Regions from separate parts of the Streptomyces sp. NPDC006516 genome, predicted to be linked through region 1. Evidence: riboswitches for the same ligand, from Rfam matches in the RefSeq annotation. Region 1 holds a riboswitch; each other region holds the start of a gene.
What was found. Region 1 has a riboswitch for thiamine pyrophosphate ahead of ABZY45_RS33080 (thiamine ABC transporter substrate-binding protein). Riboswitches for the same ligand answer to the same signal wherever they lie in the genome.
Positions count from the first base shown of each region.

Region 2: it holds a riboswitch for thiamine pyrophosphate, as region 1 does, so the genes downstream of both, thiC (phosphomethylpyrimidine synthase ThiC) here and ABZY45_RS33080 (thiamine ABC transporter substrate-binding protein) in region 1, are expected to answer to the same signal.
Region 3: it holds a riboswitch for thiamine pyrophosphate, as region 1 does, so the genes downstream of both, thiO (glycine oxidase ThiO) here and ABZY45_RS33080 (thiamine ABC transporter substrate-binding protein) in region 1, are expected to answer to the same signal.

Region 1 is NZ_JBEXPD010000020.1:40,561-44,230, forward strand. Features, by position in the region: gene ABZY45_RS33075 (iron ABC transporter permease) at 1-675, opposite strand, end outside; gene ABZY45_RS33080 (thiamine ABC transporter substrate-binding protein) at 720-1,814, opposite strand; TPP riboswitch at 1,886-2,001, opposite strand; gene rlmN (23S rRNA (adenine(2503)-C(2))-methyltransferase RlmN) at 2,121-3,227, opposite strand; gene ABZY45_RS33090 (DUF6233 domain-containing protein) at 3,465-3,670, shown strand, end outside.
Region 2 is NZ_JBEXPD010000007.1:220,722-224,391, reverse strand. Features, by position in the region: gene ABZY45_RS20990 (SsgA family sporulation/cell division regulator) at 1-297, shown strand, start outside; gene ABZY45_RS20985 (YibE/F family protein) at 361-1,716, opposite strand; TPP riboswitch at 1,789-1,922, shown strand; gene thiC (phosphomethylpyrimidine synthase ThiC) at 1,915-3,670, shown strand, end outside.
Region 3 is NZ_JBEXPD010000001.1:974,935-978,604, reverse strand. Features, by position in the region: gene ABZY45_RS04325 (FAD-dependent oxidoreductase) at 1-1,012, opposite strand, end outside; gene ABZY45_RS04320 (hypothetical protein) at 1,041-1,382, opposite strand; TPP riboswitch at 1,434-1,546, shown strand; gene thiO (glycine oxidase ThiO) at 1,544-2,740, shown strand; gene thiS (sulfur carrier protein ThiS) at 2,737-3,003, shown strand; gene ABZY45_RS04305 (thiazole synthase) at 3,006-3,670, shown strand, end outside.

The DNA.
Region 1 (3,670 bases):
CAGATCGAGCAGCTGCGCGGTCTGGCGGTAGATCTCCACCTCCAGCGTGGAGTACGCCGGGCCGCCGAGGATCTGGACGACTCCGAAGGAGGTGAAGGTGAACAGGAAGACCATCACCGCGGCACCGGCCACGGCGGGGGCCAGCGCGGGCAGCGTCACCCGCCGCCAGGCGGCGAACCGTCCGGCGCCGAGCACCCGGGCCGCCTCCTCCTGGCGGGGGTCGAGCTGCGACCACAGGCCGCCGACGGTGCGGACGACGACGGCGTAGTTGAAGAACACGTGGGCGAGCAGGATCGCCCACACCGTCGTGTCGAGCCGGACGCCCCAGAGCTCGTCGAGGAATCCGCCGCGCCCCAGCAGGGCCAGGAACGCCGTACCGACGACGACGGTCGGCAGCACGAACGGCACGGTCACCACGGCGCGCAGCAGCTGTTTGCCGGGGAAGTCGAGCCGGGCGAAGACGTAGGCGCCCGGCAGCGCGATCAGCAGGGTGAGCGCGGTCGAGGCGAGCGCCTGCCAGGTGGTGAACCAGAGGACGTCCAGGATGTCCGGCCGGCTCAGCACCGTACCGATCCGGCCGAACTGCCAGACGCCGTCCGCCCTCAGCCCCCGGCCGACGATCGCGACGACCGGGTAGGCGAAGAACAGCGCGAAGAACGCGACGGGCAGGGCCATCAGCCCGAGCCGCACCGCGTTCCCCCTCCTGGAGGGCCGCGCGACTACTTCACGACGAGCGAGGACCACGACTGGACCCACTGCTCACGGTTCTTGGCGATCTTCTCCGGTGCCACGGTCGCGGGCTGCTCGACGGTCGCACCGAACTTCGTGAAGAGCTCCGGCAGCTTCGCGTCCTTCACCACCGGGTTCACGAACATGTTGAGGGGCATGTCCTCCTGGAACCGCTTGCTGATCAGGAAGTCCAGCAGCGCCTTGCCGCCGGCCTCGTTCTTCGCGCCGTCCAGCAGTCCGGCGAACTCGATCTGGCGGAAGCAGGTGCCGGTGGCGACACCGGTCGGGGCCTCGGTGGGCTGCGGCTCGGCGTACAGCACCTCGACCGGCGGGCTGGAGGCGTACGACACGACGAGGGGCCGGTCGGCCTTGGCCTTCTTGCCGCCGGCCGAACCGGAGAACTCCTCGTTGTACGCCTGCTCCCAGCCGTCGACGACCTTGACGCCGTTGCTCTTCAGCTTCTTCCAGTAGTCCTGGTAGCCGGTCTCGCCGTAGGTGCCCACCGTGCCGAGCAGGAAGCCGAGGCCCGGTGAGGAGGTCGCGGCGTTCTCGGTGACGAGGAGGTTCTTGTACGCAGGCTTCAGGAGGTCGTCGAAGGAGTTCGGCGGGTCGAGCTTCTTGTCGGCGAAGTACTTCTTGTCGTAGTTCACGCAGATGTCGCCGGTGTCCACGGGCGTCACCCGGTGCTCCTTCGCGTCCAGCTGGGTGGCGGACGCGACACGTTCGAGGCCCTTCGCCTCGTACGGCGTGAACAGGCCGTTGTCCAGGGCGCGGGAGAGCAGCGTGTTGTCGGCGCCGAAGAACACGTCGCCCCGGGGGGATCCCTTGGTCAGGATCTCCTGGTTGAGCGCGGCTCCGGCGTCACCGCTCTTGAGCACCTTGACCGTGTAGCCGGTCTCCTTCGTGAACGCCTTCAGGACGGCGTCCGAGGCGTTGAACGAGTCGTGGCTGACCAGGGTGACGGTCTTGGAGCCCTTCGACGACCCGGTGGCGCCGGACTCGTCGTCGCCGCCGCAGCCCGCGAGCACGGAGACGCCGAGCGCGGCGGCGAGCGCCGTCGCGGCGTACCTCGTGGTGGTGTTCATGTGATTCCTCCTGGAAGTGACCAGGAAGAGACGCGGCCCCGCCCGCTCGGCGAGCGGGCAGGGCGCAACAGCTTGAGTAAGGTCCGAACTTCCTACCCGGAATGACCCGGGCGAGGTTCAGAGGGTCTGCGGCCTACCTGTTCCGGTGCCGCACTCTCAGCGCTGTGGCGCTCCCCTGTCGGAATATGAAGTTGATTTCCGGACCAGGCTACACCGGCCGGATCTTGCCGTACCGGCCGCCCGACCGGTGCCCGGCCGGAGGGACCGCGCGCCGAGCGGCCATCGGGCGGCCCGTCCGGTCCGTCCTCAGCGCTCCGAGGCCGCCAGCTGGCCGCAGGCGCCGTCGATCTCCTGGCCGCGGGTGTCCCGGACGGTGACGGGCACACCGTGGCGCGCGATGGCCTCGACGAACGCCTTCTCGTCCTCGGGGCGCGAGGCGGTCCACTTGGACCCCGGAGTCGGGTTCAGCGGGATCAGGTTGACGTGCACCCGCTTGCCCTTGAGCAGCCGGCCCAGCAGGTCGCCCCGCCACGCCTGGTCGTTGATGTCCCGGATCAGCGCGTACTCGATGGAGATGCGGCGGCCCGACTTCTCCGCGTACTCCCACGCCGCGTGCAGGACCTCCCGGACCTTCCAGCGGGTGTTGACGGGGACGAGGGTGTCGCGCAGCTCGTCGTCCGGGGCGTGCAGCGAGACCGCGAGGCGGCACTTGAAGCCCTCGTCGGCGAAGCGGAGCATGGCCGGCACGAGGCCCACGGTGGAGACGGTGATCCCGCGCTGCGAGAGTCCCAGCCCGTCGGGCTCCGGATCCGTCAGCCGGCGGATCGCCCCGACGACGCGCTTGTAGTTGGCCAGCGGCTCGCCCATGCCCATGAAGACGATGTTGGACAGCCGGGCGGGCCCGCCCGGGACCTCCCCGTCACGCAGCGCCCGCATGCCGTCCACGATCTGGTGCACGATCTCGGCGGTCGACAGGTTGCGGTCGAGACCCGCCTGCCCCGTCGCGCAGAACGGGCAGTTCATGCCGCAGCCCGCCTGGGACGAGATGCACATGGTCACCCGGTCCGGATAGCGCATGAGCACGGACTCGACGAGCGTGCCGTCGTGCAGCTTCCAGAGCGTCTTACGGGTGGTGTCGTCGTCGCAGCTGATGTGGCGCACGACCGACATCAGGTCGGGGAACATCGCCTCGGCGAGCTTGTCCCGGGACGCGGCGGGGATGTTGGTCCACTCGGCCGGGTCATGGGCGTACCGCGTGAAGTAGTGCTGCGACAACTGCTTGGCGCGGAAGGGCTTCTCGCCGGTCGCGGCGACTGCCTCCTTGCGCTCGTCGGGCGTGAGGTCGGCGAGGTGCCGCGGGGGCTTCTTGGCTCCGCGGGGCGCGACGAAAGTGAGTTCTCCGGGCTTAGGCATGGTTCATCCAGTGTTACAGACACGCCGAGGTCGCAGAAACCTTCGCCTGCTCGGAAGGGGGCGGGGATCGGCGTACCGGTCGCCGTCGGCGGCCGTCACGCGACGTCGGCGCCCCTTCGACGGCCCCGATACGCCCCGGGGCGGCGCTCGGGCCGTGACCGATCGCACGGCGGGCAGGAGGTGCGCGCGCGGACCCACAGACCTCTCGCAGACCCACTGCGCCTTAGAATCGAATACGTGTCCGAAAACCTTTCCCGTCTGGATCGCCTGCGGATCGTACGCGAGTGGCAGGCGTATCAACTCGGCCGAACCGATCGGACCATCGCCGACCTGGAAAGGCGTGAGGCCGCGGCGGCCCGGGCCGCGCGCACCGCGCCACCGCCTCCGCCGTCCTGGAAGCTGTCCGTACTGCGCGTGGGGGCCGGGAGCCGGTCCGACGCGGT
Region 2 (3,670 bases), on a different contig from region 1:
CCCGTCACCTGGGCGTTCGGCCGTGAGCTGTTGCTCGACGGCCTCAACAGCCCCAGCGGTGACGGTGATGTGCACATCGCCCCCACCGAGCCAGAAGGGCTCTCCGATGTGCACATCCGCCTGCAGGTCGGTGCCGACCGTGCGCTCTTCCGGGCCGGAACAGCACCTCTTGTGGCTTTTCTCGACCGGACGGACAAACTGGTGCCACTGGGTCAGGAGCACACGCTGGGTGACTTCGACGGCAATCTCGAAGAGGCTCTGGGGCGCATCCTCGCCAAGGAACAGAACGCCGGCTGAACACGAAGGTCCGACTGAACATCGAACACCGGAGGCCCGGCTCCATGTCTCCGGCCTCGCGGCTCACGCCTTGCGGCGTCGGCCCCTCCCGGTCCGTGCGGGTGCAGGAGCTCCGGCTTCCGCGCCGAGCCCCGTGCGGTCCGCGGAGACCACCAGGGCCGCGAGCACCGTCGTCACCGGCACCGAGGCGACCAGCCCGATCGATCCGACCAGTGTCCGGACGATCTCCTCCGCGACCAGTTCACTGTTGGCGACGGTCCCCACGCTGCTCTGGGCGATGGAGAAGAGCAGCAGCAGGGGAAGGGCGGCGCCCGCGTAGGCCAGGACGAGGGTGTTGACGACCGAGGCGATGTGGTCGCGCCCGATCCTGATGCCCGCCCGGTAGAGCCGTCGCACGCCCATCGTCGGATCGGCCTGGTGCAGTTCCCAGACCGCCGACGTCTGGGTGACGGTCACATCGTCGAGCACGCCCAGCGAACCGATGATCACACCGGCCAGGAGCAGGCCGCTCATGTCGATGTCCGGGTAGAGCCCGTGGATGAGACCGGTGTTGTCGTCCGTGTTGCCGGACAGACTGGCCCAGTCGATGAACAGGGAGCCCAGCAGCCCGATCAGCAGCAGTGAGATGAGGGTGCCGATGACGGCCACGGATGTGCGGGCCGTCAGACCGTGGCAGGTGTAGAGGGCGATCAGCATGATGGCGCTCGCCCCGATCACCGCGACGACGAGCGGATTCGAGCCCTGCAGGATGGCCGGCAGGATGAACAGGGTCAGTACCCCGAAGGAGACGGCGAGCGCGATCAGGGCCATGAGCCCGCGCATCCTCCCGACCACGACGACCGCGAGGGCGAAGATCCCGGCCAGGATGGCCATCGGCAGCGCGCGGTCCACGTCCGTCACCGAATACTGCAGGTCACGGGGTGCGTCGGGCGCGTACGCCACCACCACGCCCTGACCCTCGCGGAGTTGCCGGGGGGCGTCGGGCTGGACGACCTCGACGAACGTACGGCCCTTGTCCTTGCCGGTGGTCACCTCCACCGTCGCTTTCTTGCACTGGCCCGACTGCGCGTTGACGGCCTCCTGCCCCGAGGCGGTAGACGTGTCGCCGGTCGGCGGGACCTGCGACGCGTTGACGTCCGCGCAGTCGACCGACACGACCTTCGTCACCCGGCCTTCCTGGGTCTGCCGGTCGAAGCCGACCCCCGTGCGCTCGTGGGCGGGGGCGCCGCCGGGCCAGAACGCCACGAGACCCACCAGTACTGCCGTGGCGAAGGGGATGACCACGGCCGCGATGACCTTGCGCAGATGCTTGGACACGGGCGCGGCGGGGCCATGGGTGTGGCTGTGGGCGTGCACATGACTCTGCGTACTGCCTGTTGCGGGGCCGTGGGGTTCGGGGGCGCTTCCGGGAGACGTCACGGGGCGATCATCCCAAGAACCAGGGAGGCCCTCTGGCCAGCACGCCAGACGGGAGGTTAGCGTTGAGGCACATTTTGTACACGCGGGAGCTCGGAGCACCGGGCTGAGAGGGCGCTGACCTCCGTACATCCGTACGGAACACGCTGCGCCGACCGCCGAACCTGTTACCGGGTAATGCCGGCGTAGGGAGTAGGTCTCATGACCACAGCGGACGCACGCACGCCTGCCTCGGGGCGGATTGCGCAGAATGCGCAGGACGACGAGGCCGGGAAGTCCATCGGCTGGCACAAGGGATACGTCCAGGGCTCACGCCCGGACCTCCGGGTGCCGGTCCGTCAGGTGCACCTCACCAACGGCAAGGACGTGACGCTGTACGACACGTCGGGGCCGTACACCGATCCCGCCACCGACACCGACGTACGCCGCGGCCTCGCGCCCCTCCGGGAGAGCTGGATCATCGCCCGAGGGGACACCGAGGAGTACGCGGGCCGCCCCGCGCGCCCCGAGGACGACGGTCTCAAGCACACGTCGCCCCGTGGCGGGCTGCGCAACCTCGACGCGGTCTTCCCCGGCCGCCCGCGCCAGCCCCGGCGCAGCAGGGACGGCCGCCCGGTGACCCAGCTCGCCTATGCCCGGCGCGGCGAGATCACTCCGGAGATGGAGTACGTGGCGATCCGGGAGAGCGTCGCACCCGAGGTGGTGCGCGAGGAGATCGCGGCGGGCCGGGCGGTACTGCCGGCGAACGTCAACCACCCGGAGATCGAGCCGATGATCATCGGCAAGCGTTTCCTGGTGAAGGTCAACGCCAACATCGGCAACTCCGCGGTCACCTCCTCCATCGAGGAGGAGGTGGACAAGATGACCTGGGCCACCCGGTGGGGCGCCGACACGGTCATGGACCTCTCCACCGGCCGCAACATCCACACCACCCGCGAGTGGGTCCTGCGCAACTCCCCGGTGCCCATCGGCACCGTGCCCCTCTACCAGGCACTGGAGAAGGTCGACGGCCGCGCCGAGGAGCTGACCTGGGAGATCTACAAGGACACGGTGATCGAGCAGGCGGAGCAGGGCGTCGACTACATGACGGTGCACGCCGGGGTCCGCCTGCCGTACGTCCCGCTGACGGCCCGCCGCAAGACCGGAATCGTCTCCCGCGGGGGATCGATCATGGCGGCGTGGTGCCTGGCGCACCACAAGGAGTCCTTCCTCTACGAGCATTTCGAGGAGCTCTGCGAGATCCTCGCCGCCTACGACGTGACGTATTCGCTGGGCGACGGGCTGCGTCCGGGCTCCATCGCCGACGCCAACGACGAGGCGCAGTTCGCCGAGCTCCGTACGCTCGGCGAGCTCAACACGGTCGCCAAGCGGTTCGGTGTCCAGACGATGATCGAGGGCCCGGGCCATGTCCCGATGCACAAGATCAAGGAGAACATCGATCTCCAGCAGGAGATCTGTGAGGAGGCCCCGTTCTACACGCTGGGCCCCCTGACCACCGACGTCGCTCCCGCGTACGACCACATCACCTCGGGCATCGGCGCGGCGATGATCGCGTGGTGGGGGACCGCGATGCTCTGTTACGTCACCCCCAAGGAACACCTGGGTCTGCCCAACCGCGACGACGTCAAGACCGGCGTCATCACGTACAAGATCGCGGCCCATGCGGCTGACCTCGCCAAGGGGCACCCCGGGGCGCAGGAGTGGGACGACGCGCTGTCGGACGCCCGCTTCGAATTCCGCTGGGAGGACCAGTTCAACCTGGCGCTCGACCCGGACACGGCAAGGGAGTTCCACGACGAGACGCTGCCGGCAGAGCCGGCGAAGACGGCGCACTTCTGCTCGATGTGCGGCCCGAAGTTCTGCTCGATGAAGATCTCCCACGACATCCGGCGGGAGCACGGGGACGAACAGGCGGACATCGAGGCGGGGATGGCCGAGAAGTCCAGGGAGTTCGCGG
Region 3 (3,670 bases), on a different contig from region 1:
CGTACTGCACGAAGCGGCCGAACTGCTCGGACCAGAAGTAGGGCACCGGGTCGTACGTCCTGGCCACCCCGTCGGCGAGGGCGGCGGCGACCGCCCGGGGGCCCTGGAGCGCGTTGTCCCAGTGGTGCACGAGCAGCCGGGTCCCGTAACGGGCGGAAGGGAACGATGCGCAGTCGCCCACCGCGTGGACGTCGGGCAGCGAGGTGCGCAGCGAGCTGTCCGCGGTGACCGAGCCGTCCGGCCCGAGGGCGATGCCGGAGTCCGTCAGCCAGCGCGTGGCGGGCCGCGCGCCGATGCCGACGACGACCGCCCCCGCGGGCACGGTCCGGCCGTCCGTGAGGTGGACGGCCCCCGGCTCCACGCGTGCGACCCGTGCCCCGGTGAGGAGTTCGGCTCCGCTCTCGGCGTACCAGGCGGCCATCGGGGCGGCGACCTCGGCGGGCATGGAGCCGGCGAGGGGCCGGTCGGCGGCCTCGACGACGGTCACCGCACAGCCGGCCGCGCGCGCCGCGGTGGCGAACTCGGCACCGATCCAGCCCGCTCCGACGATCACCACGTCGTGCTGCCGCTCCAGGACGGGCCGCAGCCGGGCGGCGTCGTCGAGGGTGCGCAGGAGATGCACGCCGGGCACACCTTCGGAGCCGGGCAGTACCACGGGTTCCGCCCCGGTGGCGAGGACGAGGGCGCCGTAGGCGACAGGGCCCTCGGGGGTGTCCAGCTCGTGGTCGGCCGCGCGCAGGCCGGTCACGTCGAGCCCCAGGCGCAGGGTGATGTCGAGGGCCTCGAAGTCGATGTCGAAGGCGGAGTCCTCGGCCTTGCCGAGCAGCACCGCCTTGGACAGGGGCGGCCGGTCGTAGGGCTGGTGCGGTTCGGCCCCGATGAGGGTGACGGCGCCGGTGAAGCCCTGTTCGCGCAGGGCCACCGCCGTCTGCACGCCGGCCATGCCCGCGCCGACGATCACGACGTCGCGTGGCGGGGCTCCCGCCGCCGGGTCCTGTGTCTGCTCGCTCACCCGTCCACCCTAGCCACCTGACACGACGTCAGCTCGCGAGCTCCTCGACCACGCTCGTCCCGCGGCCCTCCTGGGACTCCCACTCCCACGTCTCGTCGAGGCGCACCCGGCCGTCGGGCAGGTCCGTGACCGTCGAGACGCAGTGCCCGCAGGACGTCGTGCCGTCCTGCTTCAACTGGACGTAGCGGAAGTCCAGTACGTCGGCGTGCCGGGTGCCGACGAGGTGTCCGCGGACGACGTCACCGCCCGCGTACTCGGCCCATATACGGCCGTCCCGCTCGTGATAGGTGAAGCGGGTCCGGGTGCCGACCTGCCCCGGGGCCTGGTCGGCGACGGGCGAGAGGACGAGTCCGTCGAGTGAACGGGCCACGGGTACTGCTCCCTTACTGGCTTCGGGCGGTGGGGTCTAGGCTGGCCACCGTAAGGCACTCGCGGGAGTCCGGACGCACCGGGCTGAGAGGGAGGCTGGCCGGCCTCCGACCGTACGAACCTGATCCGGGTCATGCCGGCGAAGGGAGGGGCTGGACGCCCATGCACATCTCCGCACGACGTTCCGACGTCCTGGTCATCGGCGGCGGCATCATCGGCCTGGTGACCGCGTGGCGGTCGGCCCAGCGCGGTCTGCGCACCGCGCTGGCCGACCCGGAACCCGGCGGCGGCGCCGCGCAGGTCGCCGCCGGGATGCTCGCCGCCGTCACCGAACTCCACTACGGCGAGCAGATGCTGCTCGGTCTGAGTCTTGCCTCAGCGGCGCGCTATCCGGCGTTCGTGGCCGAGCTGGAGGAGGCGAGCGGGCAGCAGACCGGCTTCCGCGCCTGCGGCACGCTGGCGGTGGCCCTGGACTCCGACGACCGGGCCCATCTTCGGGAGCTGCACGCCCTGCAGGAACGTTCGGGGCTGGAGTCGGAGTGGCTCAGCGGCCGCGAGTGCCGGCGTATGGAGCCGATGCTCGCGCCCGGTGTGCGCGGCGGGCTGCGGGTCGACGGCGACCATCAGGTGGACCCGAGGAGACTCGCCTCGGCCCTGGTCACGGCCTGCGAGAGGGCCGGGGTGATCTTCCACCGGGCCTGGGCGCAGCGCCTCTCCTCCACGGGGGGCCGTGCGACCGGCGCGGTCCTCGCGGACGGTACGGAGCTGGCCGCCGGCCAGGTCGTGCTCGCCGGCGGGAGCCTCAGCGGCCGGCTCGCCGGACTGCCCGATCCGGTCGTGCCGCCGGTGCGTCCGGTCAAGGGGCAGGTGCTCCGGCTGACCGTGCCTCCGGCGTACGCCCCCTTCCTCAGCAGGACGGTCCGGGCCGTCGTCCGCGGCAGCCAGGTCTACCTCGTGCCGCGTGCCGACGGTGAACTGGTGATCGGCGCCACCACCGAGGAGATGGGCTGGGACACCACCGTGACCGCGGGAGGTGTCTACGAGCTGCTGCGTGACGCCCATGAGCTGGTGCCCGGCATCACCGAACTCCCGCTGAAGGAGACGCGGGCCGGGCTGCGGCCCTGCTCGCCCGACAACGCGCCGCTGCTGGGCCCCACCGTGATGCCCGGACTGCATCTCGCCACCGGGCACCACCGCAACGGGGTGCTGCTGACGCCCGTGACCGGCGACGTGATGGCCCATGTGCTGACCACGGGCGAGCTGCCCGAGGTGGGCCGCCCCTTCGCCCCGCACCGTTTCGGCCGTTCCCCCCTGACCGCATCCCCCGAAGCCCTCGCGCCGCAGGAGCAGCCCGCATGACACAGCCCTCGCACGATCCCAGCGCCACAGCCGTCCCGGCCGTCGCACCCGTCACCGTCCCGGTCTCGATCTCCGTCAACGGGGAACCCCGCACCGTCCCCGCGGGCACCGCGCTGGACGCCCTGGTCGCGACGCTGACCTCGGCTCACTCCGGTGTCGCCGCCGCGGTCAACGAGGCGGTCGTCCCGCGCGGCGCGTGGGCCGCCACCGCGCTCGCGGAGGGCGACCGCGTCGAGGTGCTCACCGCGGTCCAGGGAGGCTGACCATGTCCGGCGATCTCCTCGCTCTCGGCTCCACCACGTTCACGTCGCGGCTCATCATGGGAACGGGCGGGGCGCCGAGCCTCGACGTGCTGGAGCGCTCCCTGATCGCCTCCGGCACCGAGCTGACGACCGTCGCCATGCGCCGGCTCGACCCCACCGTGCAGGGGTCCGTCCTCTCCGTGCTGGAGCGCCTCTCCATCCGGGTCCTGCCCAACACCGCGGGCTGCTTCACCGCGGGGGAAGCGGTACTCACCGCCCGGCTGGCCAGGGAGGCGCTCGGCACCGACTGGATCAAGCTCGAGGTGGTCGCCGACGAGCGGACCCTGCTGCCCGATCCGATCGAGCTGCTGGACGCTGCGGAGACACTGGCCGACGACGGCTTCACCGTCCTGCCGTACACCAACGACGACCCCGTCCTGGCCCGCAGACTCCAGGACGTGGGGTGCGCGGCGATCATGCCGCTCGGCTCCCCCATCGGCTCGGGCCTCGGCATCCGCAATCCGCACAACTTCCAGCTGATCGTCGAACAGGCCGAGGTCCCGGTGATCCTGGACGCCGGGGCGGGCACCGCGTCGGACGCGGCCCTGGCGATGGAGCTGGGCTGCGCCGCCGTGATGCTCGCCTCGGCGGTGACCCGGGCGCAGGAACCGGAGCTGATGGCCGCGGC